3 regions of the Pseudomonas sp. AC255 genome follow, and region 1 is predicted to be linked to each of the others. Evidence: predicted binding sites of a transcription regulator. Region 1 holds the regulator's gene; each other region holds the start of a gene.
The links. Region 1 encodes FliA, which starts transcription of late flagellar genes. Its sites were predicted from a motif close to CTAAAGTTTNNNNNNNNNNNGCCGNTAA; they were not measured.
Positions count from the first base shown of each region.

Region 2: the regulator FliA is predicted to act here: its motif matches at 3,752-3,779, upstream of ACZZ0K_RS01410 (methyl-accepting chemotaxis protein).
Region 3: the regulator FliA is predicted to act here: its motif matches at 4,844-4,871, upstream of motA (flagellar motor stator protein MotA).

Region 1 covers NZ_OZ409841.1:3,551,606-3,562,061, forward strand. Annotated here, with positions in the region: gene ACZZ0K_RS16180 (chemotaxis protein CheA) at 1-1,541, opposite strand, end outside; gene ACZZ0K_RS16185 (protein phosphatase CheZ) at 1,595-2,383, opposite strand; gene ACZZ0K_RS16190 (chemotaxis response regulator CheY) at 2,402-2,773, opposite strand; gene fliA (RNA polymerase sigma factor FliA) at 2,941-3,681, opposite strand; gene fleN (flagellar synthesis regulator FleN) at 3,678-4,508, opposite strand; gene flhF (flagellar biosynthesis protein FlhF) at 4,625-5,965, opposite strand; gene flhA (flagellar biosynthesis protein FlhA) at 5,977-8,106, opposite strand; gene ACZZ0K_RS16215 (DUF6124 family protein) at 8,730-9,089, shown strand; gene ACZZ0K_RS16220 (hypothetical protein) at 9,485-10,456, shown strand, end outside.
Region 2 covers NZ_OZ409841.1:276,340-286,795, reverse strand. Annotated here, with positions in the region: gene ACZZ0K_RS01425 (MOSC domain-containing protein) at 1-258, shown strand, start outside; gene ACZZ0K_RS01420 (DUF3094 domain-containing protein) at 310-483, shown strand; gene ACZZ0K_RS01415 (NAD(P)/FAD-dependent oxidoreductase) at 547-1,845, shown strand; gene ACZZ0K_RS01410 (methyl-accepting chemotaxis protein) at 2,054-3,679, opposite strand; tRNA gene ACZZ0K_RS01405 (tRNA-Pro) at 3,841-3,917, opposite strand; tRNA gene ACZZ0K_RS01400 (tRNA-Lys) at 4,014-4,089, opposite strand; tRNA gene ACZZ0K_RS01395 (tRNA-Pro) at 4,095-4,171, opposite strand; tRNA gene ACZZ0K_RS01390 (tRNA-Asn) at 4,181-4,256, opposite strand; gene clpB (ATP-dependent chaperone ClpB) at 4,553-7,117, opposite strand; gene pgeF (peptidoglycan editing factor PgeF) at 7,248-7,970, opposite strand; gene rluD (23S rRNA pseudouridine(1911/1915/1917) synthase RluD) at 7,967-8,929, opposite strand; gene ACZZ0K_RS01370 (outer membrane protein assembly factor BamD) at 9,081-10,097, shown strand; gene ACZZ0K_RS01365 (PP0621 family protein) at 10,224-10,456, shown strand, end outside; gene ACZZ0K_RS01360 (sensor histidine kinase) at 10,447-10,456, shown strand, end outside.
Region 3 covers NZ_OZ409841.1:4,733,801-4,744,256, reverse strand. Annotated here, with positions in the region: partial or broken gene ACZZ0K_RS21440 (molecular chaperone) at 1-1,431, opposite strand, end outside; gene asd (archaetidylserine decarboxylase) at 1,498-2,358, opposite strand; gene rhdA (thiosulfate sulfurtransferase) at 2,377-3,192, opposite strand; gene ACZZ0K_RS21425 (HDOD domain-containing protein) at 3,235-4,773, opposite strand; gene motA (flagellar motor stator protein MotA) at 4,940-5,791, shown strand; gene motB (flagellar motor protein MotB) at 5,795-6,841, shown strand; gene ACZZ0K_RS21410 (toll/interleukin-1 receptor domain-containing protein) at 6,899-7,384, opposite strand; gene ACZZ0K_RS21405 (caspase family protein) at 7,384-8,343, opposite strand; gene rsgA (small ribosomal subunit biogenesis GTPase RsgA) at 8,657-9,688, opposite strand; gene orn (oligoribonuclease) at 9,796-10,338, shown strand.

The sequences.
Region 1 (10,456 bases):
GCCGCCAGCACCACGCGACCGCCACGGGCCTTGCCCGATGCTTCGCGTTCTTCCGGCGACTCGATGCCGTGGTCGACGGCGTTGCGCACCAAGTGGACCAGCGGGTCGGCGAGGGCCTCGACAAGGTTTTTGTCGAGGTCGGTTTCTTCGCCCACCAGTTCCAGGTTGATCTCTTTCTTGAGCTGACGCGCGAGGTCGCGAACCAGACGCGGGAAGCGCCCGAAGACCTTCTTGATCGGCTGCATCCGCGTCTTCATCACGGCGGTCTGCAGGTCAGCGGTGACCACGTCGAGGTTCGACACGGCCTTGGACATGGCTTCGTCGCCGCTGTTGAGGCCCAGACGCACCAGACGGTTACGCACCAGCACCAGCTCGCCGACCATGTTCATGATCTCGTCGAGCCGCGCGGTGTCGACGCGCACGGTGGTTTCCGCTTCGCTGGCCGGCTTTTCTGCCGGGGCAGCAGCTGGCGCACGGGCCGGAGCCGGTGCAGCAGCGGCGGCCGGTTTCGGCGCCTCGGCTTTCGGTTCAGGCTTGGCGGCAGGCTTCGGCGCAGCAGCGGCAGCCGGAGCTTTCGCCGCTGGCGTGGCGACGCTCGACACGGAGCCGGCAGTCGCAGCGCTGGCGTCAAACTTGCCTTTGCCGTGCAATTCGTCGAGCAGCGATTCGAATTCGTGATCGCTGATCAGATCACTGCCGGCCGCAGCGGCTGCCGGTGCAGCAGGTGCTGACGGGGCCGAAGCGATGGCCGATTCCAGCGCGTCAACGGCGAAGTTGCCCTTGCCGTGCAACTGATCGAGCAAGGCTTCGAATTCGTCGTCGGTGATGTCCGAGCTGTCGCCCGCGGCCGGAGCAGCCGGCGCTGCTGGTGCCGCCGGAGTGACCGCATCGACAGCAAACTGGCCCTTGCCGTGCAGCTGATCGAGCAGCGATTCAAATTCGGCGTCGGTGATTTCATCGCTCGCCGCCGTGTCGGCAACCGGCGCGGGCGCCACAGCAGCGGCCGGAGCCTCGGCCTGGGCCTTGACGGCGTTCAGCGAGTCCAGCAGTTGTTCGAATTCGTTATCGGTGATGTCGTCCGAGGAGTCGCTTTCAACGACCAGTTCTTCGATCATCTCGGCAACCGGCGAAGCCGGGGCTTCATCCGCCGATTGCGGTTCGGCCAGACGCGCCAGCGCGGCCAGCAGTTCCGGCGTGGCAGCGGTGATCGGTGCACGCTCACGGACTTCGCTGAACATGCTGTTCACCGCGTCCAGTGCTTCGAGCACCACGTCCATCAGTTCTGCATCAACGCGACGCTCACCCTTGCGCAGGATGTCGAACACGTTTTCGGCGATGTGACAGCACTCCACCAGCTCATTGAGCTGAAGGAAGCCGGCGCCCCCTTTTACAGTGTGGAAACCGCGAAAAATTGCATTGAGCAGATCTGCATCATCCGGACGGCTTTCCAGCTCGACCAGTTGTTCGGACAGTTGCTCAAGAATCTCGCCGGCCTCAACCAGGAAATCCTGAAGGATCTCTTCATCGGCGCCGAAGCTCATTAATGGGGTGCTCCTACAGGTCTAAAAACCCAAAAAACCCGAATTCCGAAACTCTAGAATCCAAGGCTGGATAACAAATCGTCCACATCGTCCTGACCGGACACAACGTCTTCTCGTTTATCGGCATGAATCTGCGGACCTTCACCCTGCGAGAGATGTTTTTGTGGATCTTTTTCAGCAAGCATTGCGGCGCGGTCATGTTCGATGCCCGCAAAGCGGTCGACCTGACTGGCCATGAGCACGAGTTTGAGCAGATTGCTTTCGACTTCGGTGACCAGTTGGGTCACACGCTTGATCACTTGACCTGTGAGGTCCTGGTAATCCTGAGCCAGCAGGATGTCGTTGAGGTTGCTCGACACCGCACGGTTGTCCGTGCTGCTGCGTGACAGAAAACCGTCGACCCGGCGCGCCAGTTCACGGAACTCTTCAGCCCCGACCTCGCGACGCATGAAGCGGCCCCAATCGGCGCTCAACGTCTGCGCTTCATCAGCGAGACTGTTGACCACCGGCGTGGCGCTTTCCACCAGATCCATGGTGCGGTTGGCCGCGGCTTCCGTCAGCTTGACCACATAGCCCAGGCGTTCGGTGGCGTCGGTGATTTGCGACACTTCCTCGGCCTGCGGCATGTGCGGATCGATCTGGAAATTGACGATCGCACTGTGCAGTTCACGTGTGAGCTTGCCCACTTCCTGATACAGGCCGCGGTCACGGGTCTGATTGAGCTCATGGATCAGTTGCACCGCGTCGCCGAACTTGCCTTTTTCAAGGCTTTCGACCAGTTCGACCGCGTGTTTTTTCAGGGTCGATTCGAAATCGCCCTGTGATGATTCGTTATGCTCCATAGCTCCCCCGCGCATTCATCAGCCGATGCGTTCGAAAATCTTCTCGATTTTGTCTTTCAACGCTTGAGCCGTGAAAGGTTTGACTACGTAACCGTTCACACCGGCCTGAGCGGCCTCGATGATCTGCTCGCGTTTGGCTTCAGCAGTCACCATCAACACCGGGAGGTGCTTGAGTTTTTCATCGGCGCGCACGTGACGCAGCAGGTCGATACCGGTCATGCCCGGCATGTTCCAGTCCGTTACCAGAAAGTCGATGCTGCCGCTGTTGAGCACCGGAATGGCAGTGGTGCCATCGTCGGCCTCGACGGTGTTGGTGAACCCAAGATCGCGCAGCAGGTTCTTGATGATCCGCCGCATCGTTGAGAAGTCATCAACGATGAGGATTTTCATGTCTTTGTTCAATTCGACCTCCAAGCAGTCTTAAACGCGCCCAGCACCTGGACGCGCCACTTCAATCAATCGGCGCAGCACTTAAAGTTTGTCTGGAGCACAACGGATCGAGACCGGCGCCGTTCATCACCGCACCAGCCTCGTTTCGCAGTGTCCCCACACTGCCTTCAGCGCGCTCGCCACTCCCCCAAACGCCCCCGCAGACGGGCCGCGCACTGGCTGTGTAACTGGCTGACCCGCGATTCACTGACGCCAAGGACTTCACCGATTTCCTTGAGGTTCAGCTCTTCGTCGTAGTACAGCGCCAACACCAGTCGCTCACGCTCCGGCAAATTGGCAATCGCGTCCGCCAGCGCCGCCTGGAAGCGTTCATCTTCCAGATCGCGTGACGGCTCCATATGAGCACTGGCGCCATCCTCGTGCAGCCCTTCGTGTTCGCCGTCCTGCAAGAGGTCGTCGAAACTGAACAGGCGACTGCCCAAGGTGTCATTCAGAATCCCGTAGTAATCGTCGAGACTCAATTGGAGTTCGGCCGCAACCTCGTGATCTTTAGCGTCACGGCCGGTTTTAGCTTCAATCGAGCGAATCGCGTCGCTGACCATCCTGGTATTACGGTGAACCGAGCGTGGTGCCCAATCCCCTTTGCGCACTTCATCGAGCATCGCGCCGCGGATTCGAATGCCCGCGTACGTTTCGAAACTGGCGCCTTTGCTGGCGTCGTATTTGGTCGAGACTTCCAGCAAACCGATCATCCCGGCCTGGATCAGGTCTTCGACCTGCACGCTGGCCGGCAGGCGCGCCAGCAAGTGATAGGCAATGCGCTTGACCAGCGGCGCGTAGCGCTCGATCAATTCGTATTGCGCGTCACGCGCCGACTTTTTGTAAAGATTCATGCCACTGGCGGTCATATCACAGGCCCTGCGGTTTGCTGCACGAGACGCTCGACGAAAAATTCCAGATGCCCGCGCGGGTTGGCGGGCAGCGGCCAGGTATCGACCTTCTGGGCGATGGCCTTGAAGGCCAGTGCGCACTTGGAACGGGGAAAGGCTTCGTAGACGGCGCGCTGCTTCTGCACTGCCTTGCGCACGCTTTCGTCGTATGGCACGGCGCCGACGTATTGTAGGGCGACGTCGAGGAAGCGATCCGTGACCTTGGTCAACTTGGCGAACAGGTTGCGCCCTTCCTGCGGGCTCTGCGCCATGTTGGCCAGCACGCGGAAGCGGTTCATGCCGTAGTCGCGGTTGAGCAACTTGATCAGCGCGTAAGCGTCGGTGATCGAAGTCGGCTCGTCGCAGACCACCAGCAACACTTCCTGGGCGGCGCGTACGAAACTGACTACCGAGTCACCAATACCCGCAGCGGTGTCGATCACCAGCACGTCGAGATTGTCGCCGATGTCGCTGAACGCCTGGATCAGGCCGGCGTGTTGCGCCGGGCTCAAGTGCACCATGCTCTGCGTGCCGGAGGCCGCCGGCACGATGCGAATCCCGCCCGGGCCTTGCAACAGCACGTCGCGCAATTCGCAACGGCCTTCGATGACGTCGGCCAGTGTGCGCTTGGGTGTCAGCCCCAGCAGAACGTCGACGTTCGCCAGGCCCAGGTCGGCGTCCAGCAGCATGACCCGACGGCCAAGCTCTGCCAGCGCCAGCGACAAGTTCACTGACACGTTAGTCTTGCCGACGCCACCTTTGCCGCCGGTCACCGCGATCACCTGTACGGGATGCATGCTGCCCATGTTATTTCTTTACCTTGTCTTGCATAGACGGAGGCCACATTACTGGCTGCGCGTTCCTGATCGGAACAATGCGTGGCAGACCATCGATGTAGGTACAAAAACTGTTCATGATTACCTCAGCCAACCTGCTTGGTCGGGCTGTGATAGATATCAGCGAACATGTCAGCCATGGCTTCTTCGCTGGGTTCTTCCTGCATTTGCACGCTGACGGCGCGGCTGACCAATTGATGACGACGCGGCAGATGCAGATCATCCGGAATCCGTGGGCCATCGGTCAGGTACGCGACCGGCAATTCATGACTGATCGCCAGGCTCAACACTTCGCCGAGACTGGCCGTTTCATCCAGTTTAGTCAGGATGCAGCCGGCCAGCCCGCAACGCTTGTAACTGTGATAAGCGGCGGTTAGAACCTGTTTCTGGCTGGTGGTTGCCAGGACCAGATAATTTTTTGAGCGAATGCCACGCCCGGCCAGGCTCTCAAGCTGCATGCGCAACGCCGGATCACTGGCTTGCAGGCCGGCAGTATCGATCAAAACCACGCGTTTGCGTAGCAGTGGATCCAATGCCTGCACCAGCGACTGACCCGGATCGACGTGCGTTACCGGCACGTTGAGGATGCGCCCGAGGGTTTTCAATTGTTCCTGCGCGCCGATGCGGAAGCTGTCCATGCTCACCAGTGCAACGTTCTGCGCGCCGTACTTGAGCACGTAACGCGCGGCGAGCTTGGCCAGCGTCGTGGTCTTGCCCATGCCGGCGGGGCCGACCATGGCAATCACACCGCCCTCTTCCAGCGGCTCGACTTCCGGTACGGCAATCATCCGCGCCAGGTGCGCCAGCAGCATGCGCCAGGCCTGACGGGGTTCTTCGATATCGGTGATCATCGCCAACAGATCGCGCGACAGCGGGCCGGACAGGCCGATGCGCTGCAGACGGCGATACAGATTGGCCTGGGCCGGACGGCTGCCTTGCAACTGATTCCAGGCCAGGGTGCCGAGCTGCACTTCCATCAGCTCTCGCAGGCTGTTCAATTCAAAACGCATCGAATCCAGTGCTCGCGGATCGACACCCGCCGAGGCCTGCGCAGGCGCTGCAGCCGGACGCGCCGGGGCAGCGTAGGTTGGCTCGCTCAGCGGCTCGGCAGCGGTCAGCGGCAGGCCTGCGGTCAACGGCAGCCCGGCGAACAACTGCTGATTGGTGTTGCCGTCGGCTTCGCCACGCAGGCTCAGCTCGGCCTGGGCGGTGACGATGCGCGACTGGGTCTTGCGCAGCTCGTCTTCGAGTTCCATGTTCGGAACCCGTGGCGCCAGCGCCGACAATTTGTAATCCAGAGCCGCCGTCAACTCGACGCCGCCGGCAATGCGGCGGTTGCCGATGATGGCGGCATCAGCGCCCAGCTCATCGCGAACCAGCTTCATGGCCTGACGCATATCGGCGGCGAAAAAACGCTTAACTTGCATAAACCACTACCTCAGCCGTTGGGCCCTACTGTCGCAACGATGGTCACTTGCTTGTTGTCCGGTACTTCCTGGTAGGCCAGTACATGCAGCCCTGGCACTGCGAGGCGGCCGAAACGCGAGAGCATCGCGCGAATCGGGCCTGCTACCAGCAGGATCACCGGTTGGCCTTGCATTTCCTGACGCTGGGCCGCTTCGATCAACGAACGTTGCAGCTTCTCGGCCATGCTCGGCTCCAGCAGAACGCCCTCTTCCGAGCCTTGTCCTGCCTTCTGCAGACTATTGAGCAATATCTGTTCCAACCTTGGTTCCAATGTGATTACAGGCAGCTCGGACTCAGTGCCTACAATGCTTTGGACGATTGCACGGGATACGCCGACCCGCACAGCGGCGACCAGCGCGGCGGTATCTTGACTCTTCGCGGCGTTGTTCGCGATCGCTTCGGCGATGCTGCGGATGTCGCGCACCGGCACGTGCTCGGCGAGCAGCGCTTGCAGGACCTTGAGCAACTGCGACAGCGAAACCACGCCCGGCACCAGCTCTTCCGCCAGTTTCGGCGAGCTCTTGGCCAGCAATTGCATGAGTTGCTGCACTTCCTCGTGGCCAATCAGCTCACTGGAGTGCTTGTACAGAATCTGGTTCAAGTGCGTGGCGACCACGGTGCTGGCGTCGACCACGGTGTAGCCGAGTGATTGCGCCTGGGCGCGCTGGCTGATTTCGATCCACACCGCCTCCAGGCCGAAAGCCGGATCTTTGGCGTTGATCCCGTTGAGCGAGCCATACACCTGGCCGGGGTTGATCGCCAGTTCGCGGTCCGGGTAGATCTCGGCCTCAGCGAGAATCACGCCCATCAGCGTCAAGCGATACGCGCTCGGCGCCAGATCAAGGTTGTCGCGGATGTGCACGGTCGGCATCAGGAAGCCCAGATCCTGCGAGAGCTTCTTGCGCACACCCTTGATCCGCGCGAGCAATTGCCCACCCTGATTGCGGTCTACCAGCGGAATCAGGCGATAGCCAACTTCCAGGCCGATCATGTCGATCGGCGTGACGTCGTCCCAGCCCAGCTCTTTGGTTTCCATGGCGCGGGCCGGCGACGGCAGCAGTTCCTGCTGACGCTTGACCTCTTCCAGCGCCACGACCTTGGCAACGTTCTGCTTTTTCCAGAACAGGTACGCGCCGCCCGCAGCCAGCGCGGCCATGCTCAGGAAGGAGAAGTGCGGCATGCCCGGCACCAGACCCATCACCGCCATCAAACCAGCGGCCACGGCCAGCGCTTTCGGCGAGGCGAACATCTGGCGGTTGATCTGCTTGCCCATGTCTTCCGAGCCGGAAGCACGGGTCACCATGATCGCCGCTGCTGTAGATAACAACAGTGATGGCAATTGCGCCACTAAACCGTCACCGATGGTCAGCAAGGCGTAAACCTTGCCCGCATCGCCGAAGCTCATGCCGTGCTGGAAGATACCCACGGCCATGCCGCCGATGAGGTTGATGAACAGAATCAGCAGGCCGGCGATGGCGTCACCACGGACGAACTTGCTGGCACCGTCCATCGAACCGTAGAACTCCGCCTCCTGGGCGACTTCCTGACGGCGCGACTTGGCCTGGTTCTGGTCGATCAGGCCGGCGTTGAGGTCGGCGTCGATCGCCATTTGTTTGCCGGGCATCGCATCGAGGGTGAAGCGCGCGCTCACCTCGGAAATCCGCCCGGCACCCTTGGTCACCACGACGAAGTTGATGATCATGAGGATCGCGAAGACCACGATACCGACCACGTAGTTACCGCCGATCACCACCTCACCGAACGCCTGAATCACCTTACCGGCAGCGGCGTGGCCGTCCTGACCGTGGAGCATGACCACTCGCGTCGAGGCCACGTTCAACGCCAGTCGCAGCAGCGTCGCCACCAGCAGAATCGTCGGGAACACGGCGAAATCCAGCGGCCGCAGCGCATACACGCAGACCAGCAGGACGACGATGGACAGGGCAATGTTGAAGGTAAAGAAGACGTCGAGCAGGAACGGCGGTACGGGCAACATCATCATCGCCAGCATGACCAGCAGCAACAACGGCACGCCCAGATTGCCTCGACTGAGGTCGGCAACGTTGGTGCGTGCTGTATTGAATAACTGAGTGCGATCCACCGGTTTTCCCCGTTCCTTTAAAGCAAACTTTTGACGCCCCGAACGGGCGCAGGGCGGCTATTGCAAGAAGCTTTCCAACTTTTGCCGGGGAATGAAATAGAGAGGGTTTACTTGGGATTTATCGGCTGATTGGGCTGGCCCCTTCGCGAGCAGGCTCGCTCCCACCGCTTGAAATGCATTCCCAATCGGACATTTGGAATACGGCCCCTGTGGGAGCGAGACTGCTCGCGAAGAGGCCATCATATCCGGCACAAGTTTTTGGGTTTAAACGAAGCTGTTTAAAAGACACCTGCAGACACGGTCTCAAGGCTACAAATCCTTGCGCCATTGCCTACAGGCAAGCCAGAATCCGCCGGCTTGTGCGCTTTGGGGTCGAGTTCTATCGTGGTCCGGTCGCTGACGAATCAGCGATCGGGTTTAGCGACTCGAACTCAAGTCAAAGGTGCATCAGCGTTCCAGGCTTCGTTGCGGATCTGTATGTTCGCGATTTCGTCATGGTGGCTGTATGCGGGAGACCTTCGGGTCTGCCGGGTGCCTTTGACCGGTTCGCTAACCCGCGTACAGCCGCCACCCTCCCTGTTTAGCGACAGGTTGTAGCGGCTCCACTTCAAAGGAGCTTCACCATGATCAAACCAACACCCAACCCGCCCGAATCCGACCCCACCTCCCCCTACGAATCCCTCGATTCAAAAAAACTCCACCAAGCCGCCGACCGCGCCCTCGACCACTACCTCTGCCCACCCGGCTCGACCCCACCGCCCTTCAGTCCCCGCGCCATGTACGCCGTCACCGCCGACACGAAAAACGAAGACCTGCTGGCCAACGCCTGCGAAACCCTCGCCTCGGCCAAAACCATCGCCCAGGAATTCGCCGGACTGGTGAAACCATCCCAGCGCCGAACGCTGATGGGGATTGCGCAGTTGATCATGCTCGGGGAATTGGCAGTGAATCGGGTGCTGGATAATCTGGAGTTGCCGCAGTAACACCCTCCCGATGATCCCTGTGGGAGCGAGCCTGCTCGCGAAGGCTGTCCCACAGGCGCTATCTCCCTCCAAAAAGCTGCCGCTCCGAATTAACCGAAACGGTGGCTTCTTCTTTCAAGCAATGACCACCTATCGAAAAACCGCCAATACCTGTCAGGTTTGACAGGTGCGTGACCTGCGATAAAGCGCTTTGATGACCCTGCCTTTTCCCACTGCGCAGGAGCGCTACTCATGCCCAACTCACCCCCTTCAGACTACTCCGTCCTCGCCCTGAGCCCACCAATCGTCAACGGTCGGTCCAACCCCGCGCTTTTCTGCACCATCAGGCGCGGCAACAATAATCCAGGCACTTGCACACCACTGCAAACGCTCTACAACTACAAGAGGGCATCAATATGAATATTATTGGATCACGCTCGCTCAACAACAATATGACTTTCGGAGACGGTCAGCCAATACTGACGGCCCTGGATGACACCTACGAACCTCTCTTGGTCGAGTGGAAATACCCAAGCAGTGAAATATGGGTAACAGCGAGTAGCTGGAGAGATTTCCGCCCTCGTGAGCCGTTGTATGTACGTCACGGCGAACAGCAACTCACACTCAACCCCATTAATATAACTGGCGGCACAGGAGCGTTCGTTGCCTTACGCAATGACGGAGAGCTGGTGGGCTGGGGCATCCCTGAGGTAGGCGGCAGTATTCCGCCAGAAATTATTGGTTTAAAAGATAATTATAAAGTTTACAGTTCGTCCCACGCCTTTGCCGCTCTTTCTCCAACTGGCAAGGTCGTTGCCTGGGGCAAGGAAGCCTTCGGTGGAAACATGGGCAATGTCGATCCATCGGGGTTTCGGCAACTCGTCGGCAATTGGCCAGGTTTCGCCGGCTTGAAATCTTCCGGCAGCGTTGTCGCGTGGGGCGATGAAGTGGGAGTGGTTCCCCCTGAAATTGCTGGGCTGACCGATATTGTGAGAATTTTCTCATCTGGATATGCATACGCCGCGCAACGGGCTGGCGGAAAAATCTTAACCTGGGGCGACTCCGCCCGAGGGGGAGATATCCCCCCTGAACTGGGCGAATTAACTGACATCCAGTCATTGACGGGCAACCTCGGAGCGTTCGCCGGCCTTCGCACTAATGGCCAAATCATTGCTTGGGGAGCGGCTCACTTCGGAGGAGCGTTGCCTGCCGATATTGCTGCGATGACCGACATTGTCGAGTTAACCACCTCAAATTATTATTCGTTCACCGCAAGACGCAAGACGGGTCAACTTGTAGCTTGGGGGAATAGTGGGTGGGGTGGAAAGCTGGGATTAGTTGGCAATCTAACTGATATTGAGGAAGTCACCCCATATCGGTATGGATAT
Region 2 (10,456 bases), 3.3 Mb from region 1:
CTCGTTATAAGCGGAATCAATTTGTTTAGCCTGAAGGGGCGGCGCTTTCGCATCGGGCAAGCGATACTCGAAACCACTGGCTGGTGTCAGCCCTGCGCACGTTTGCAGAACAATCTCGGCCCGGGCACTTTCCAGGCCGTGCGCGGGCATGGCGGGATCACCGCGCGGGTGTTACAAAGCGGCATCATTCGCCTCGACGATAGCGTGTGCGTCGAACCGGTCCCGGACAGCGGCTACGCTGCGTTCAATCCGGGCTGAAAACCGCTGTAGCCTGTGCTCATTCAGTAACGTCTACCTGACGAGGCAAATATGACCAGCCGCCTGAACCCCGAAGACCAAAAGCATGTCGAAGAGTACCTGCAATTGTCCCAACACCGTGTCGAGCGCCGGCCTTTCCGGCCGTGGATGCTCCTGGTGCTGGTGCTGGCAGTGACCATTGGTCTGGGCCTGTTGAGCCGATTTATCAGTTACCTGACGTTATGAGCTGCCTTGCGCTCCCTCGGGTAACCGCACCGATTTCCTTTAAAAACCTTGCGAGTTATCCCTATGTCCCATCGTATTGTCATTGTCGGCGGCGGCGCCGGCGGTCTGGAGTTGGCTACCCGTCTGGGTAAGACTCTGGGCAAGCGCGGCACGGCCAGCGTGATGCTGGTCGACGCGAACCTGACCCACATCTGGAAACCGCTGCTGCACGAAGTGGCCGCCGGTTCCCTGAACTCCTCCGAAGACGAACTCAATTATGTCGCCCAGGCGAAATGGAACCACTTCGAGTTCCAGCTCGGGCGCATGAGCGGTCTCGATCGCGCACAGAAGAAAATCCAGCTGGCGGCAACCTATGACGAAAACGGCGTCGAACTGGTGCCGGCGCGTGAAGTGGCTTATGACTCGCTGGTGATCAGCGTCGGCAGCACCACCAACGATTTCGGCACCCAGGGCGCGGCGCAGCATTGCCTGTTTCTTGATACGCGCAAACAGGCCGAGCGCTTCCATCAGCAATTGCTCAACCATTATCTGCGCGCCCACGCCGGGCAGACCGATGTGGTCGAGCAAATCAGCGTGGCCATCGTCGGCGCTGGCGCCACCGGCGTCGAATTGGCGGCAGAACTGCACAACGCCGCCCATGAATTGGCCGCGTACGGTCTGGACCGGATCAAACCGGAAAACATGCACATCACGCTGATCGAAGCCGGCCCACGGGTGCTGCCTGCCCTGCCGGAGCGCATCAGCGGGCCGGTGCACAAGACGCTGGAAAAGCTCGGGGTCAATGTGATGACCAACGCAGCAGTCAGCGAAGTGACTGCCGACAGCCTGATCACCGCCGATGGCAACGAGATCAAGGCCAGCCTGAAAGTCTGGGCTGCCGGCATCCGCGCACCGGGTTTCCTCAAGGACATTGACGGTCTGGAAACCAATCGCATCAATCAGCTGCAAGTGCTGCCGACTCTGCAAACCACTCGCGACGAAAACATTTTTGCCTTCGGTGACTGCGCGGCCTGTCCGCAACCGGGCACCGATCGCAACGTGCCGCCACGGGCACAAGCGGCGCATCAACAGGCGTCGCTGCTGGCCAAGTCGCTGAAACTGCGCATCGAAGGCAAGTCCCTGCCGGAGTACAAATACACCGACTACGGCTCGCTGATTTCGCTGTCGCGTTTTTCAGCTGTGGGTAACTTGATGGGTAACCTGACCGGCAGCGTGATGCTCGAAGGCTGGCTGGCGCGGATGTTCTATGTGTCGCTGTACCGTATGCACCAGATGGCGCTGTACGGGCCGTTCCGCACGGCGATGCTGATGCTGGGCAGCAAGATTGGTCGTGGCACCGAACCGCGTCTGAAACTGCACTAGGGCCAACATCTGTGGGAGCTGGCTTGCCAGCGATGGCGCCGGGTCAGTTGATATTTCTGTCGCCTGACCCACCGCTATCGCGGGCAAGCCCGGCTCCCACAGGTTTTCGTGCTGCTCGAAGATCCGGCGCATTCGCGAGCAGCCTCGCTCCCACCTTTGATCTTTATTCCAAGCCCCGCATCGCGCGGGGCTTTTTATTGGCTGTCGATCAGAGCTGAAAGCGTCGCACCATGCCCTGTAGCGCATTGGCCAGTTGCGACAGCTCATGGCTCGACGCGCTTGTCTGATCAGCACCCGCAGCCGAACGCACCGACAGGTCGCGAATGTTCACCAGATTGCGATCCACTTCCCGCGCCACTTGCGCCTGCTCCTCGGCGGCGCTGGCGATCACGAGGTTGCGCTCGTGAATCTCGTGCACCGACGCCGTGATCGTCACCAACGCCTCACCTGCCCGCTCTGCGAGAACCAGCGTACTCGCCGCACGAGATGCGCTGGCCTGCATTGACTCCAGCGCCTGGCTCGAACCGCTGCGCATGCCTTGCACCATCTGTTCGATTTCCTGCGTCGATTGCTGGGTGCGATACGCCAGCGCGCGCACCTCATCGGCTACCACCGCAAAACCTCGACCGCTTTCGCCCGCACGTGCTGCCTCGATGGCAGCGTTGAGCGCCAGCAGATTGGTCTGCTCAGCGATTGCGCGAATCACGTCCAGAACCTTGCCGATGTCTTGCGATTGATTGGCCAGCGACTGCACCAGTTCGCCGGTGTTCTGTACATCACTGGCCAGGGCGTTGATCGCACTGGCGGTTTCGCTGACGCGCTCCTGGCCCAATTGCGCCGATTGACTGGACTGGCGCGTGGCATCGGACGTCGACACCGCGTTGCGCGCGACCTCCTCCACCGCAGCGGTCATCTCGTTGACCGCAGTGGCAGCTTGTTCGATTTCGTTGTTCTGCTCTTGCAGGCCTTGGGTGCTGTCGACGGTGACGGCGCTCAGTTCGTCAGCGGCGGTGGCCAGTTGTGTGGCTGAGCCGCTGATACCTTGCAGCGTCTCGCGCAGGTTCTGTTGCATCGTCGCCAAGGCCTTGAGCAAGCGGCTGACTTCGTCGTTGCCATGGGTTTCGATCGGCCGCGTGAGATCGCCCTTGGCGACACTTTCTGCGGCATCCACGGCGCTGCTCAGCGGGCGCACGATACTGCGCGTAAGCAACATCGCCAGCGCCACCGTGGCCAGCGCTGCCAGACCAATGAACAGGCTGACGATGGTCCGCGAGGTTTCATAATGCGCGGCGGACTTCTCGCTTTCGGCGGCGACCTGGCGGGCGAACAGATCGGCGAGATCGTTGAGTTGCTTGCCGGAGCCGTCGACCACGGTCTTCATGTCAACCAGCAACAATTTGGTCAACTCGTCACGCTTGCCTTGCTCGGCGAGGGTGAATGACTGGGCGATGCCGGTGCGATAGGCGGCGAAGGTTTTCTTGAACTGGTCATACAGCTGCTGACCTTCGGCAGTGTCGACCAGTTTGTCGTAGGCGGCGATCTTCTCGCTCAGTTCCTTGTCGCGGGTGTCCATCTGGCCGCGATAGGTGGCGATATTGGCCGGATCCTGATCGAGCGCCATGCGCAGGGAGATGGTACGGATGCGCAACATCAGTTCGCGGATCTCGTCGCCGCCACGGATGCTCGGCAACCAGCGGTTCTCCACCGCCACCTCGCTGTCGCGAATGCTCGACATCTGCCCCAGCGCAAACACGCCGAGCAAGGCCACCAACACCGCGATCAGGGCAAATCCCAGGGCAGCCCGGGGAGCAATATTCAACTGACGAAGCAACATGACAAACGCCCTTATTCTTGTAGTGGCCAGGTTCAAGGGGCGAAGCGTTGGCAGTCCCCTCGTGTTAGCGGGCTATCGGCAGGTTGTATGACGACTTGAAGGGATTCGCCTTTCGGCAGGCAAAAAAATCCCCGCATCTTTCGATACGAGGATTTTCAATATGGTCGGGGTAAGGGGATTCGAACTCCTGACATCCTGCTCCCAAAGCAGGCGCGCTACCGGACTGCGCTATACCCCGGTAAAAAAAGGCGACCTTTCAAAGATCGCCTTCTTCGATCAGCGCTTTTGGCCTCTGATCTTAAGATTCGATCCCAGCGCAAACTGGTTTCAAAAATGGTGGGTCGTGTGGGATTCGAACCTACGACCAATTGGTTAAAAGCCAACTGCTCTACCAACTGAGCTAACGACCCAAATATGGTCGGGGTAAGGGGATTCGAACTCCTGACATCCTGCTCCCAAAGCAGGCGCGCTACCGGACTGCGCTATACCCCGGTTTGAAATTGGCTCCGTGACCAGGACTCGAACCTGGGACCCAATGATTAACAGTCATTTGCTCTACCGACTGAGCTATCACGGAACTACACATTTCAATTTACAACGGTGAAGCTTTGTTGCATCTCGCCACCCGTTCGCATCGCTGCGTTCGTGTGTCTGAGGCGCGCTATTCTACAACCTAGAACACCTCTGTCAACCCCCTAAATTGCTTTCAAGTTAATGATTTGCAACTTATTTCAGATTCCAACCCGGTGGGTTGAAACGCTGCCGGTGACTGACTGCGGGGCGCACTTTACAAGCCTTTTCCTTTGAGTTCAACAGCCTGGCGAAAAAAGGCCTCGCAATGCGAGGCCTTCCCGGTTTCATTGCCGCTGAGGCTTAGCCGAAAACGATTTCGTCGTTCTCGACCTTGCCGGTGGCGGTGTCGCCCGGCATGAAATGACCCGACAGGATCAACTGCGCCAGCGGGTTTTCGATCCAGCGCTGGATCGCCCGTTTCAAAGGACGTGCGCCATACACCGGGTCGTAACCGACGGCGATCAGCTTGTCCATCGCTTCCGGGCTCAGCTCCAGCTTCAGCTCGCGCTCGGCCAGGCGGCTGCGCAGGCGGCCCAACTGGATCTCGGTGATGCCGGCGATCTGATCCCGCGCCAGCGGCTCGAAGATCACCACTTCGTCAACCCGGTTGATGAACTCAGGACGGAAGTGCGAGGTCAGCGCGTCCATCACCGCAGCGCGCTGCGCCTCGCGATCACCGACCAGCTCCTGGATCTGCATCGACCCGAGGTTGGAGGTCATCACGATCACCGTGTTGCGGAAGTCCACCGTACGCCCGTGACTGTCGGTCAGACGGCCATCCTCAAGCACTTGAAGGAGGATGTTGAACACATCCGGGTGCGCCTTCTCGACTTCGTCCATCAGGATCACCGAATACGGCTTGCGACGCACCGCTTCGGTCAGGTAGCCGCCCTCTTCATAGCCGACGTAGCCCGGTGGCGCACCAATCAGACGAGCCACGGAGTGTTTCTCCATGAACTCGGACATGTCGATCCGCACCATCGCCTCTTCGGTATCGAAAAGGAATTCGGCCAAAGCCTTGCACAGCTCGGTTTTACCGACACCGGTCGGGCCGAGGAACATGAACGAGCCGCTCGGACGATTCGGGTCGGACAGTCCGGCGCGGGAACGCCGTACGGCGTTGGCCACAGCCACAACCGCTTCTTCCTGACCGATTACCCGTTTGTGCAACAGGCTCTCCATTTTCATCAGCTTGTCGCGCTCGCCTTCGAGCATTTTCGACACCGGGATGCCTGTCCACTTCGACACGACTTCGGCAATCTCTTCTTCAGTCACCTTGCTGCGCAGCAACTGGTTCTCGCTCTTGCCGTGCTGGTCGACCATTTGCAGGCTGCGTTCCAGATCGGGGATCACCCCGTATTGCAACTCGGCCATGCGATTCAGGTCGCCTTTACGGCGCGCGGCTTCCAGTTCCTGGCGCGACTGTTCGATCTTCTGCTGAATCTGCGCAGAACCCTGCACCTCGGCTTTCTCCGAGTTCCAGATTTCCTCCAGATCGGAATACTCACGTTCATGACGCTCGATTTCTTCCTGGAGTTTTTCCAGGCGTTTCTTCGCCGCGTCGTCGCTTTCTTTCTTCAGCGCCTGGGATTCCACCTTCAGCTGAATCAGGCGCCGCTCCAGACGATCGAGTACTTCCGGTTTGGAGTCGATCTCCATGCGGATACGGCTGGCTGCCTCGTCGATCAGGTCGATGGCCTTGTCCGGCAGCTGTCGATCCGTGATGTAGCGATGGCTGAGCTTGGCCGCAGCGATGATCGCGCCGTCGGTGATCGCCACTTTGTGGTGGACCTCGTAACGCTCCTTGAGGCCACGCAGAATGGCAATGGTGTCTTCTTCGCTCGGCTCGTCCACCAGGACTTTCTGGAAACGCCGCTCGAGCGCCGCATCCTTCTCTATATATTGGCGGTACTCGTTGAGCGTGGTCGCGCCGACGCAGTGCAACTCGCCGCGAGCCAGCGCAGGCTTGAGCATGTTGCCGGCGTCCATCGAGCCTTCGCCCTTACCAGCGCCGACCATGGTGTGCAGTTCGTCGATGAACAGAATGATCTGCCCTTCCTGCTTCGACAGTTCGTTGAGCAACGATTTCAGGCGCTCTTCGAACTCGCCGCGATACTTGGCACCGGCAATCAACGCGCCCATGTCCAGCGACAGCAGGCGTTTGCCTTTGAGGCCGTCCGGCACTTCGCCGTTGATGATGCGCTGCGCCAGCCCCTCGGCGATCGCGGTTTTACCCACGCCAGGTTCACCGATCAGCACCGGGTTGTTCTTGGTGCGGCGTTGCAGAACCTGAATGGTGCGACGGATTTCGTCGTCGCGGCCGATCACCGGATCAAGCTTGCCTTCTTCGGCGCGTTTGGTCAGGTCGACTGTGTACTTGTCCAGCGCCTGCCGCGACTCTTCGTGGTTGGCGTCATTTACCGCTTCGCCACCACGCAGGTTGTTGATCGCGTTTTCCAGGGCTTTCTTGCTCACGCCTTGGCCGAGCAGCAACTTGCCGAGCTTGCTGTTCTCGTCCATCGCGGCGAGCAGCACCAGTTCGCTGGAAATGAACTGGTCGCCCTTCTGCTGAGCGAGACGGTCAGCCTGATTGAGCAGACGCGCCAGATCCTGCGACATGTTGACGTCGCCGGTCGGGTTCTGGATTTTCGGTAGTTGATCGAGCTCTTTGGTCAGCTCTTTACGCAAGCTGTTGACGTCGAAGCCTACTTGCATCAGCAACGGCTTGATCGAACCGCCCTGCTGTTCAAGCATGGCCTGCATCAAGTGCGCCGGCTCGATGGCCGGATGATCGTGGCCAACCGCCAACGACTGGGCGTCGGACAGGGCCAACTGTAATTTGCTGGTTAAACGGTCAATACGCATGGGTCACCTTCCTTTTGAGCAGGCCGGACCTAAGAAACCATCCTGAATAAAGAAACCTGCCAGATACCACTGTAGATGCGGTCGATTCTGGGAGATTCAAGCGTCGGAGAGTTGATGCAGATCAGAGAGTTTAGCGGGTGAGCCAAACAAGGGAGGCGAAACGACCGGTGCGCGACGCACGGCGATAGGAGAAGAAGCGCGGATCGGTCACGGTGCAGAAACCGCCACCATAAACAGCCGTGACACCCCGTTCAGCCAGACGCAGGCGCGCCAGCAGATAGATATCAGCCATGAACTTGCCGGCATTGTTGCTCGGTACGAACGCTTCTGCTGCTTCAGGCAGTTGATTGATGAAGACTTCCCGTACTTCCGGACCGACTTCAAAGGCTTTGGGGCCAATGGCCGGGCCGAGCCAGACCAGTACCTCGTCAGCAGGAACATCGAGGCTGTCGAGAGTTGCCTCAAGCACGCCCGCCGCCAGACCACGCCAACCGGCATGAGCGGCCGCGACACGCGTGCCGGCACGATCGCAGAACAATGCCGGCAAACAGTCTGCCGTCATCGCCGCGCAGGCAATACCCGGCGTTGCCGTCCAACTGGCATCTGCAGTCGCAACGATGCCCGGATCAGCATGCGCAACGGTGATCCCGTGCACTTGCTGCAACCAGGCAGGCTGTATGGAGAAGTGTTCGGTCAGACGCCGACGGTTCTCGGCAACGTCCTGCGGACGATCATCGACATGATCGCCCAGATTCAGGCTGTCGAACGGCGCCTCGCTGACACCACCCTCGCGGGTGGTGACACAGGCCCTGACGCTGGCCGGCGCAGGCCAGTCCGGCGTCAGCCAGTTCATCCGACGAAGGCCTCGCGATCCTGCTTGAGCAGGGTCAGCAGCCAGACGAAATCTTCCGGCAGCGGCGATTCCCAGCTCATGCGCTCACCGCTCGTCGGGTGATCGAGTTCAAGGAAACGCGCGTGCAGCGCCTGACGCGGGAAGTGCTTGAGCGATTCCACCATGGTCGGGTTGGCCGCAGGCGGAATGCGGAAACGCCCGCCATACGCAGGATCGCCGACCAATGGGAAGTTGATGTGCGCCATGTGCACGCGGATCTGGTGGGTCCGACCGGTTTCCAGTTTCACCCGCACGTGGGTGTGCGAACGGAAACGCTCGAGCACGCGGTAATGGCTGACGGCAGGCTTGCCGCCTTCCATCACTGCCATGCGCTGGCGTTGCTGGCCGTGACGACCGATCGGCGCATTGATCTTGCCGCCGGCGGTGACGACGCCGATCACGATGCACTCGTAGATACGGCTGACGCTGCGGCTCTGCAATTGTGCGACCAGCTTGGTCTGCGCCTGAATGGTCTTGGCCACCACCATCAGACCGGTGGTGTCCTTGTCCAGACGATGCACGATACCGGCGCGCGGGACATTGATGATGTCCGGCACATGGTGCAACAAAGCGTTGAGCAGGGTGCCATCGGCGTGACCGGCGGCCGGGTGCACCACCAGGCCCGCAGGCTTGTTGATCACCAGGATGTCGTCGTCTTCATAGACGATGTCGAGCTCGATGTCCTGGGCGATCCACTCGCCCTGGGCTTCCTGCTCGGCAGTCAGCTCAAGGACGGCACCGCCATGCACAATGTCGCGCGGGCGGATCACCGCCCCGTCCACAGTCAGGCGACCTTCTTTGATCCAGGCGGAAAGGCGCGAGCGTGAGTGCTCAGCGAAGAGTTGGGCGGCGACTTGATCGAGGCGTTGGCCGCCCAATTCGGACGGCACCTCTGCGCGAAGTTCAATTTTATCGGACATGCTCGGACTGGGCGTCGGCACAGCCTTTGGTTTCGGCTGCGCGCTTGTGGTTAAATACGGCGTCTTTTGCCCCGAGGCTTTTCAACGGGGCGCTCATCATAACAGGACGGCCCCGCCCAAGACAGCGGCCGTCATAGGGACGCAAGCCGCCATGCAAGTGAAACACCTGCTGCTGATCGCCATCCTCGCATTGACCGCTGCTTGCTCATCGAAGGAAGTCGTAGACGAAAACCTCAGCGAAGCCGAGCTGTATCAGCAGGCTCAGACTGACCTGGACAACAACAGCTACACCAGCGCCACAGCCAAGCTGAAGGCTCTGGAGTCGCGTTATCCGTTCGGTCGCTACGCCGATCAGGCTCAGCTGGAGTTGATCTACGCCAACTACAAGAACGCCGAGCCGGAAGCTGCAAAGTCTGCCGCCGAGCGATTCATTCGTTTGCATCCGCAGCATCCGAACGTGGATTACGCGTACTACCTCAAGGGTCTGACTTCGTTCGACCAGGACGTCGGCCTGCTGGCGCGCTTCCTGCCGCTGGACATGACCAAGCGTGACCCGGGCGCCGCCCGCGACTCGTACAACGAGTTCGCGCAGCTGACCAGCCGCTACCCGAACAGCCGCTACGCGCCGGACGCCAAGCAGCGCATGATCTATCTGCGCAACCTGTTGGCCGCCTACGAAATCCACGTCGCTGACTACTACCTGACCCGTCAGGCTTATGTAGCCGCTGCCAACCGTGGCAAGTACGTCGTGGAAAACTTCCAGGAAACCCCATCGGTCGGCGACGGCCTGGCGGTGATGACCGAAGCCTACCAGCGTCTGCACCTCGACGATCTGGCGGCCACCAGCCTGGAAACCCTGAAGCTCAACTACCCGGATCACCCGAGCCTGGAAGATGGCCAGTTCGTGCCACGCGTAGCCGAAGCTGACAACCGTTCGTTCCTGAGCAAAGCGACTTTGGGCCTGATCGAATCGCGTCCACCGCTGCCGCCGGGCGAAACCCGCGCCAACCAGGACGTGCAGAAGCAGTTCCAGGACGCGAAAGATGCGATCCCGAACGAGCTCAAGCCTAAAGACGAAAACGGCGACGTGATCGAAGAGCCAGAGCCGGAATCCAGCGACACCGATCGCTCGTGGTTCAGCTACATGACCTTCGGCGTGTTCGACTGACCACACCGGCTGTACGAAAAAGGGAGATCTGCGGATCTCCCTTTTTTATTGCCGCGCTTTAATAGGCTGTGCGCTGATCGGGTCCTTGGCTAAACTGCCGGATCATCAGTCGAAAAGCCGCTCATCATGCTTCGTTTATTGTTCTGGATTGCCCTGATCTTCGCCGCCATCTGGCTCTGGCGCAAATTCAAGGCCCCCGCCTCGTCCACCCGATCGCCGCGCGAACAGGACCCGCCGCCGATGGTGCGTTGCGCCCACTGCGGCGTGCACCTGCCGCGCGACCGCGCGCTGGGCAACCAGCAACTGTGGTATTGCAGCCAGGCTCATCTCGAGCAAGGCCCGGGCGCCAGTGGTCGCTG
Region 3 (10,456 bases), 1.2 Mb from region 1:
TCAATGCCCATCTGCGTGCCGCTACCGCGCACCTGGCGGATCCAGCGAATCACCGCAATGCTCCAGCCTTTGCCCTCGCTGTCCTGAATGCCGAGCATTTCCCCGGCCTGCAATTCCGCCGGCACCTCGCTCGGCCAGGCCAGGCAATAGCCGCCGGGGCTATGGTTGATCACCGGCAAGGCGTAAGTCGGATAGTTCGGCGAGTTGCCGGGGCCTTCATCCTCGCTCAACTGGTCGTACTGGATTTCCTCGTACGGCAACAGTTCATCGTTACTTTGCGGGGCAGCGTCGAACGCCTGACTCCAGCTGTCCTTTTCGCCGTTGGCCACCACGCTGCTGAAATTTGCCGCGCGGGCACCGGGATGTTTGAGCAACTCGCTGAAGGTGCGCTCGCCGCCGAGGTAGAAGTGCAGGGCGCTCATGCCGACGCACACGGTCAATGTGCCCTGGCCGGCGCTGCGCTGAAAACTGCGTTCGGCAGCCTGGCCCCAGGTCGCGTGCAGATGTTGCAGGGTATCGATGCTGAGACCGGCGGAAACAGGCAGGGGGCGAAGTCGGCTGCTGCAGCAGGTGCGTTTCGAGCTGCTTGACCAAGGGCTGCGGGTCGAAGCCCAGGAGCGCGCTCTGTTGTTCACTGCGAAACATTTTGCGGTAGCGCGGGCCGACATCGAGTTCCGGACTGACCGCAAACAAGCCGTCGTCGGCGCTGTCGGGATGCAGCTTGAGCAGGGCGCTCCATGGCTCGATCACCTCGGCCAGACGAGCAATCTGGCTCTGGCGTAATTGATTGCACCGGGCACTGCCCAATAGCAGTGCGGCGATGTAGGTCTGTTCGACGCTCAATTCGCTGGTCAAAAACGCCAGATCATCGCGCAGCCGCCGTTGTTGCAGCTGTAATTGCGCAGCGCTGCGATACAGCTGATGCAATTCCAGCCACGCGTGTTCCGGCGGTGAACTGTACAGCTGCGTGGCGCGCACCAGTTGCGCCTTGAGGGCATGCGCCGCGCGTTGCAAGGCGGTGCCGACCAACGTCGCGCGATCCTTGCTGTATTTGGGCAGGATGCGCAGAACGATCTGTTTATAGCCGATGGCCAACTGACCTTGCAGCGCCTGACACAGGTTGCTGACTTTGCGCGAACGCTCGTCGAGCATGATCGCCTGATGCAGAAAGTGCCGTTCCAGATGCTGGCAGACGAAATACACCTCGGGCCGCAGCAGTTCCAGGAGTTGCAGGCGATTGTCGCTGGGAGTGAGCAACAGGTTCAGTTCGCCGAGGCCTTGATACAGCAGGCGGGCGGTTTCGCCGATGTTGGCTTTGGGCAGGCTGGCGATCCAGCGCTTGAGGTCGCGCGGGCTGGCGTCGCAGAACGACAGGCGCGTTTGCGTGGGAGTCGGAGCGCGCAGCTTGGGAGAGAAGAGGGTCTGGCTCATGAGCAAAACCATAGCAGCAAATGCCGCGGTTTGCGGAAGCAGCCTCGGCTGCTTCCGCGAACAGAGTCACGCTTTTGGCAGTGCCAGGCCTTGGCCCATCTGCACGGGTGAACCGGCCACCAGCTCTTCCGCCCACTTCACCTGATCCGGGCCAAACAGCACGATCGCCGTCGAACCCAGCTTGAAGCGCCCAAGTTCCGCGCCTTTTTCCAGATGAATCGGTGCGCGTGCGGCTTCGTCGTAGCGGAAGGTTTTCAGCTCGCGCTTCGGTGGCGTGACCAGACCGGCCCACATGGTTTCGATCGAAGCGACAATCATCGCACCGACCAGCACCACGGCCATCGGCCCGCGTTCTGTATCGAAAATGCACGCCACGCGCTCGTTGCGGGCGAACAGCTCCGGGACGTTTTCGGCAGTGGTCTGGTTCACCGAGAAAATGCGGCCCGGGATGTAGACCATTTCGCGCAGGGTGCCGGCCAGCGGCATGTGCACGCGGTGGTAGTCCTTAGGCGACAGGTAAATGGTAGCGAAGTCGCCGCCCATGAACGGCGCTGCGTTGGCCGCATCCCCGCCGAGCAACTCCAGCACGCTGAAGCTGTGGCCCTTGGCCTGGAACACACGACCGTGCTCGATCGGGCCGAGCTGGCTGACCGCACCGTCGGCCGGGCTGAGGATCGCGCCCGGCGTCTCGTCCAGTGGACGCGCGCCGTCTTTCAGAGCACGCGTGAAGAAGGCGTTGAAGTGCTCGTAAGCGGTCAGGTCTTCGACCAGTGCTTGCGACATGTCCACTTGATAACGCTTGGCAAACCATTGCGTGAAGGCATTCTTGAACCAGCGCACGCGGCATTCGGCGATGCAGCCGGCCAGGCGCGACAGCAGGTGATGCGGCAGCAGGTACTGGCTGAGGATAAACAGACGCTCTTTCATTAGTTGTCCTTAAAAACCTTAAATCTCGACTGGCGTGTCAGGGTGGTTGCCCCATTCGCCCCAGGAACCGGCGTAGCCCTTGACCCGCGGATAACCGAGGGCTTTGGCCACCAGATAAGTGAAGCCCGACCGGTGATGGGTCTGGCAGTGGGTAATGATTTCCTTGTCCTTGGTGATCCCGAGGTTTTCGAGGATCTGCGGCATGTCGCTGCGGATACGCAACTGACGCGTCTGGTCCATGCCGGCAGTCCATTCGAAATTGACCGCACCGGGGATGTGGCCACCCTTGGCGGCGAGGACTTTCTCGCCGGAATATTCCAGCGGCCCACGCGCGTCCCAGATCGCCAGATCGGCCGCGCCGAGACGGCTTTGCAGGTATTCGCGGGTGGCGGTCGGTTCGTCGTGCAGGGTCAGCGACACTGGGCCACCGACGGCGGCCGGCACTTGAATCGACATGGGCATGCCGTCCGCCAGCCAGGCCGGAAGACCACCGTCTATATAGTGGTACTTGTCGTGGCCAATGACATCGAGCAGCCAGATGAAACGCCCGGCCCAGCCGCCGCCTTCATCGTCATACACGACGTAGACCGCGTCTTTGCGATGACCGAGCTCACCAAACAACGCTTCCAGATCGGCCTTCGCCGGCATCAGCCCGGGGGCCGGTGGCTGGCCGAGCTGGGTGCGTTTCGGGTCGACAAAACGTGCGCCGGGCAAGTGACCTTCGGCATACCGGGCAGGGCTGGTCAGGTCCACCAGGATCAGTTCCGGGGACTCCAGACGCGGCAGCAGGTCGCTCGGCTCGATGACAAGCGGCAAGCCAGAGAAGTCAGACATGTGAGGTCTCCAGAGCACAAAGGGGAGGATTGTAGCGCAGGCTCATTGGCCACGGCTGCTAAAGCTGTGCAGGGCTTTTTCGATGCACTGCACGGTTTTGCCGAAGGCTTGTACGGTGATGTCGGCGAACGGCCCGCCGCCCTGATCGGCAACGACGATCATGATCACCCGGCCGTTATTCACCAGCGAACGCAGGAACAGATGCTCACCGCGAAACAACGTGCGCAGGCTCGCTGGCAATAAGGCCGAGAATTGCCCGTTGTTCTCCGGCGTGATCCGCACCTGCGCCTGCTGAGCGAGCAGGCGTTGCAGGACTTTGCTTTGGCCGACGGCAAAACTCAGCGCCGCCGCATCCTTCGGCAAACCGGCGGTCTGGTGCACGCGCAGGGTCGTGTGTGTGCGGTCGGCCATCAGAATCATCACCCGACGCATGCCGCTAGCCACCAGTGCCTCGCGGGCGGCGACGGTCAGGCTCATGGCATTGGTGAAGCGGCTGGGCTCGGCGAGCAGTTCGGCGCATTGCCGACGCCACTGGCCCAAGTCATCCGCATTCGGCGCTGCGGCCGGGAGCATGCCGGCCGGCAAGCGACGAGTGCCCCACGGCCAGATCAGCGAAACCGCCGGGTGCCATAAATCAGGCATCGCATGCTGACGCGCGCTGTTCGCCGCTTGCTGGTGCAACTGTTGCTGCACTTCGTCCATGGAAATCTGCAGATAGAGGCTGGTCAGGTACTGCCAGCGCTTGCTGTGCGGACTGTCCCAGGCCTGTTGCGCCGACAGCGCCAGCCCATTGGCCAGCAGCACGGTATTCGCCGGCTGGTTGAGCCAGCGGCGCAATGTCGGGTCATCGTCGAGGCGATTCTGCTGGCGCAGCGGGTGTTCACTGTCGCGGGCGATGCGCAGCACTTTGACCAGTTCGCGTTGTTCGCTGAGCAGCAATTTGTAGCCTTGCTCGACCCAGATCGGCAGATGCCAGGCGTGGACCAGTGCCTCGGCGATCTTCAACAGGCGCACGCCGAACAATTGCTTTTCGACCACACGTGCCGACTCGCCCTTGTGGATCACGCGCAGTTCCCACTCTTCGAGCAACTGCGGATAGGTCAGCGCCAACGGCCACAGCGGCGACAAGAACAGCAGACTGCCCCAGTGGATGTCCTGCCACAGCCGCGCCAGACGACTGGCAAAAAAACCGTTGGCCTGTTGTGTCGCGTGTTGGCTGATCAGTTGCAATTGGCGCAAAGCCTTGGGGATTTGCCGGTGCGGTTCGGCGGGCAGGCGCGCGAGCAATTCTTCGGTGCGGGCAAGGCCCAGGCGATTGATTGCCACCTCAAGATTTTCCGCCGGCGCGGCCATGGTGCCGTGGGTGTGACGATTCGCCTCACGGATGACGCTCAAGGCCAGCGCCGGGCTGTCCTGCATCAGATCGGCGATGTCGCGCAGCGAGCTGCGATTGTCGCGGATCGCCCGGCAGACTTTGTCGTGAGCCTCTTGTGGTACGGGCAGGCGGACGCTGTCGAGCAGCTTGACCCAAGCCTGGAGCGTGGTCGGTATTACCGATGGAATGTTCGTTTCATTAGCCATGTCTGGACGAGATCTTCACTGACTGTAGACGCGCCCGGCATGGGCTAAATTGGCTTTTCGCCTGAACTGGCTATAGTCTGGCGCAGTTTTGCCGATAAGTAGAAGAAGAGATTTTTTAACTTCCGAATATGACCTTGAACCCGACTTAAACAAGTACCTTCTACCTATGGCTAAAATTATCGGCATCATCGTCGTATTCGCGAGCGTGCTCGGCGGATACGTGCTCTCCCACGGCAAGATTGCCGCCCTGATCCAGCCCTTCGAGGTGTTGATCATCGGTGGTGCGGCCCTCGGCGCGTTCCTCCAGGCCAACCCCGGTTACATGACGATGCACGTGCTCAAGAAATCCCTGAGCATGTTCGGTTCGCGTTTCACCCACACCTTCTACCTGGAAGTGCTCGGGCTGATCTACGAGATCCTCAACAAGAGCCGCCGCGAAGGCATGATGGCGATCGAAGGCGACATCGAAGATGCCGCCGCGAGCCCGATCTTCGCCAAGTACCCAGCGGTGCTCAAGGATGAACGCATGACCGCGTTCGTCTGCGATTACCTGCGCATCATGTCCTCCGGCAACATGGCTCCGCACGAACTGGAAGGCCTGTTCGACATGGAACTGTACAGCCTCAAGGAAGACCTCGAGCACCCATCGCACGCAGTCAACGGCATCGCCGACGGCATGCCCGGTTTCGGTATCGTTGCGGCGGTACTCGGTATCGTGGTGACCATGGCCTCGCTGGGCGAGGGCGACCAGGCGTCGATCGGTCTGCACGTGGGTGCGGCACTGGTCGGTACCTTCTTCGGTATTCTCGCGGCATACGGTTTCTTCGGTCCGCTGGCGCATTCCCTGGCCCACGATGCCAAGGAAGAGCTCAACGTCTACGAAGCCATCAAGGCCTCGCTGGTGGCTTCGGCGTCCGGCATGCCGCCGTCGCTGGCGGTCGAGTTCGGGCGCAAGGTTCTGTACCCGGCGCACCGTCCAAGCTTCGCCGAGCTGGAACAAGCGGTTCGCGGTCGCTAAGTCATGGAAAATAATCAGCCGATCATCGTCAAGCGCGTCAAGCGCATTGCCGCCGGGCACCACGGCGGGGCGTGGAAAATCGCCTTCGCCGACTTTGCCACGGCGATGATGGCGTTCTTCCTCGTGCTGTGGCTGCTGTCCACCGCTACGCCGGAACAGAAGATCGCCATCGCCGGTTATTTCAAGGACCCGGTCGGCTTCTCCGAAAGCGGCACGCCGTACATCATCGACTTGGGTGGCACGCCGACCCTGGCGCCGGAAAACACCCTCAACCCGGAAGTGAAGTCGCAACCGCAACCGGACAAGGTTACGGTCGACACCGATCAGGTTGAAGGCATGGCCGAGCAGGTCGAGAAGGAGCGTCTCGAACTGCTCCTGCAAGAACTGCAGAACAAGGTCGACGAGAACCCGCAACTGCAGAAGTTCAAGGATCAGATCCTCTTCGAAATCACGCCGAACGGCTTGCGCATCCAGATCATGGACGCCGAGAACCGGCCGATGTTCGACTCAGGTTCCGCACGCCTGAAACCGTACTTCGAGGACATCCTGCTGGCCATGGCCGACACCATCAAAGCGGTGCCGAACAAGATCAGTATCAGCGGCCACACCGACGCCAAGCCGTACATTGGCACTGGCGATTACGGCAACTGGGAGCTTTCGGCCAACCGCGCCAACGCGGCTCGCCGTGCCCTGGTCGCGGGCAGCTATCCGGATGCGCAGGTGGCGCGGGTGGTCGGTTATGCCTCGTCGGCGTTGTTCGATCGGGAAAACCCGTTCAACCCGGTCAACCGCCGGATCGATATTGTCGTGCTGACCAAGAAAGCCCAGGCCGCCATCGAAGGTGCGCAGGGGCCTGAGGCAGCGAAACCGGCGGATCAGGGGCAGAACGGTGCTGCTCCGGCAGCCCCGGTTGATCCGAATGCGTTGCCGGCGGACAAACAGCCGGTGCCGGCTCACGAGTTGCGCGAGCGGTTGAATCTGTTTGACGATGCGGCGCCGAAACCGGCTGAGCCGGGTGGGGCGGCGCCTGCGCCTGCGCCGAAGCAGTAAGTGAAAAAAGCCGACAGTGATGTCGGCTTTTTTTGGCTATCACAAGCCGGCCCAGTCTCAGAATCCCCGACGAATCCGGTTCTTCAGCTGTTCATGAAACATCTCTGCATCGCGCTTGTAAGCCCCTTTGACCGATTCGCTGATCGAATCCAGCGCCATCGACCGCTTGTTCGACACCTCATCACGATACGCATCGATAAAGAAATCCAGATCGCTGGCCGTGCTCAGCTTCGGCCATTTGTCCAGATAGATCGGCAGTTGCGCAGGTCCGGTCTTGAACGTACAGATCCGCCGATTGCTGATCGTCGCCTCGCCAATTTCGAACGGCACCCACCACGACAGTGCAGTTGTCTCCGACACCACCGCCAGCAGATGCGTGCACTCGGTGATGTTGCGGGTAATGACTCCGGTGATGTCGTCGGTGGTCTGCGATTCCGGATCCAGTACGTCGAGGTAAGTCCTGATCTTCGCCTGGGTCAGGCGGGTGTTGATGGCGATCGCATGGGCGCGATCCATGTGGCGGTAGCTGATGAAGACAGGCATCAGAAATGTCCTTTGAGGGCGAGTTCGCGGTAATAGGCGCCGAGTGCCGTCAGGCGGCAGCCGGTCGAGTGAATGGCGGCGTAGTACATGTGCTCGGCGTCGACCGGCTCGATCAGGCTGTGGCGGTTGCACTTCTGCAACTGGGCGAAGACCTCGCCGTGCTCCGCTATGAACACCATTTCGGTGGGCTCATAGCTGGGGTCGAGCGGGTAGACCGATTCGGCTTCGGCGAACCAGTCGGGCAATTTGCGCAGGATCTCCTTGGGGATCAGCGGCGAGACTTCGCGCAGGGAAATGAACTGCGACACATTGGTCTTGAACACCGGACGCTGTTCCCAGGCGCCGAGGGCGTTGTCGACAAAGGAATACAGACTGCCGGGGGTGATTTTGCCGAGGATATTCGCCGCGCCGCCGTGCAGCGCTTGCAGGAGCAGGCCGGTGAACACGCCGTGCTGCGCGCCCTCCATTGCCGGCTCGGCTTTTTTGCAGGCGGTGAGGATCGTCATACCCTCGCTGACCATGCTGCTCTCGCTGCGCAAGGCGCGCACTTCGCCGGCCGAACCGCTTTCGCAGCAGTCGAGGATAATCACTTTGTTTTTGATCCGCGTGGCCTTGTCCGCCCAGTTCAGGATGTCGCTGATGCGGATGCCGTCCTTGGCGTTGCGGTAGTCCTGCGCGATCAACATGCCTTCGTCAGTGTCGGCGTCGAAACCGCCATGGCCGGCGAAATACAGCAGAGCGACGTTGCAGTCACCGGAAAACAACTCGCGGATCTGGTCTTCGAGTTTTTGCCGGCTCAAATAATCCTCGGCGGACGTCAACACGACATTCTTGAAGTTGGGGTCGCCGTTGGCATTGGTTTTCAGCACCGAAGCCATGGCCATGGCGTCGTTGCAACAGCCGCTCAGGCCGCCGATATGCGTGTAATCGTTGATGCCGATGAACAATGCCTTGCGCATGCTCATACCACCGTGTGCAGGCGGATCGCGCCGACGATGCTGTGGGCACTGCACGCGTGGATGTAGCGAGACGAATGGCGGATGAATAAAACACAGGTTGGCATGGCTTTCCTCGAAGGTCGCTGTGAGCGAAGGAGGAAAGGAATGTAGGCCGCTGGCTCAGGCCTACAAGGTCTGCGCGGCAAAACAGAAAGGTCCTGCAAGCAGCCGCGCAAAAGCCTACAGCAGAGGCTTATGTTTAAGTGGGGGAGAGCTGATTCAGATGCGGTCCGACAACCGGCAGCCCGTGGTGCGGGGCTGCCGGCGCGACTGTTTAATAGCCGTTTTCGGGCAGGCTGGCGATGATCGAGCGATAGCTGTTCATCCGTTGCTGCTGGATGCGGCCATCTTCGAGCGCCTTGAGCAGCGCGCAACCCGGTTCGCGGTCGTGCTTGCAGTCGCGGAAACGGCAAGTGCCGAGCAGGTCATCGAACTCGATGAAACCGGCTTCGACATCGGCGCGGCTGACGTGGCCCAGACCGAATTCACGGATGCCCGGGGAGTCGATCAGTTCGCCGCCGCCAGGGAAGTGGAACAGGCGCGCGGTGGTGGTGGTGTGCGTGCCCTGACCGGACAATTCCGACAACGGCCCGACGCGGGTTTCGACTTCCGGCAGCAGGCTGTTGACCAGCGACGACTTGCCGACGCCGGACTGACCTACGAACACGCTGATGCGCCCGTCGAGCTGCTTTTGCAGCTGCTCCATGCCATCGCCGTGGTGAGCCGAGACTTCCAGCACCGGATAACCCAGCGTGCGGTACACCGCCAGCAACGCGTTCAGCGCCGGGGCGTTCTGCTCGTCGATCAGGTCGAATTTGTTCAGCAGCAGAAGCGGGCGGATACCGGCATGTTCGGCGGCGACCAGATAGCGGTCGATCAGGTTGGCGTGAGGCTCGGGCAGCGGCGCGAAAACGATGACGATCATGTCGACGTTGGCGGCAACCGGCTTGAGCTGGCCACGACTGTCGGGGCGGCACAGTTCGGTGCTGCGCGGCAGTTGCGCGACGATCACGCCAATGCCTTGGTTGCCGGCGCGCCAGACCACTTTGTCGCCAGTGACCAGCGCTGGCAGGTTGGCGCGCAAGTGGCAGCGGAACACTTGACCGGCGAGTTCGCCGTCAACGGCTTCGACTTCGACCTGCACGCCGAAGTGGGCGATCACCAGGCCGTGTTGCTCTGGGCCAAGGTCGCCGCCCTCGAGGGCTTCGACCGCCGAGGACTCGCGTTTGGCGGCGCGTGCGGCGCGCTCGCCCTGGATCTTTTCGATGCGCCAGTTTTGACGACGATTGAGTTGGCGTTTGGCCATGGGTGTTCCGTCTGAAGAATGCAGCGATTAGGTAAAACGGCCGCGAGTTTAGCACGCCCGGCCACCGGCCTAGGCTAAACTGCGCAGCATTGCCTAGGAGCCCGAATATGCAAAACCCGCAGAACCTGATCTGGATCGACCTGGAAATGACCGGTCTGGACCCGGACAACGATGTCATCATCGAAATGGCCACTATCGTTACCGACAGTGAGCTGAACACATTGGCTGAAGGTCCGGTGATTGCCATCCACCATAGCGACGAAGTGCTCGCGCGCATGGACGAGTGGAATACCCGCACCCACGGCAACTCCGGTCTGACCCAGCGTGTGCGCGACAGCCGCATCAGCATGGCTGAGGCAGAAGCTGAGACCATCGCCTTTCTGGAAAAGTGGGTGCCGAAGGGCAAGTCGCCGATCTGCGGCAATAGCATCTGCCAGGATCGTCGCTTCCTTTATACCCACATGAAGGCGCTGGAAAGCTACTTCCACTATCGCAACCTCGACGTCTCCACGCTCAAGGAACTGGCCGCGCGCTGGGCTCCGGATGTGCGCGACAGCTTCAAGAAGGGCAGCACGCACCTGGCGCTGGACGACATTCGCGAATCGATCGCCGAGCTGCAGCACTACCGCAAGCATTTCATCAAATTCTGATGCGGCGCATCAGCCCTGACGCTTTCGCGAGCAGGCGCGCTCCCACATGGAATGCGGCTTATGTGGACGCGAGCCGGCTCGCGAGAGGCGCGCCCTCTTCTGGTGCGGCGCCGAAATG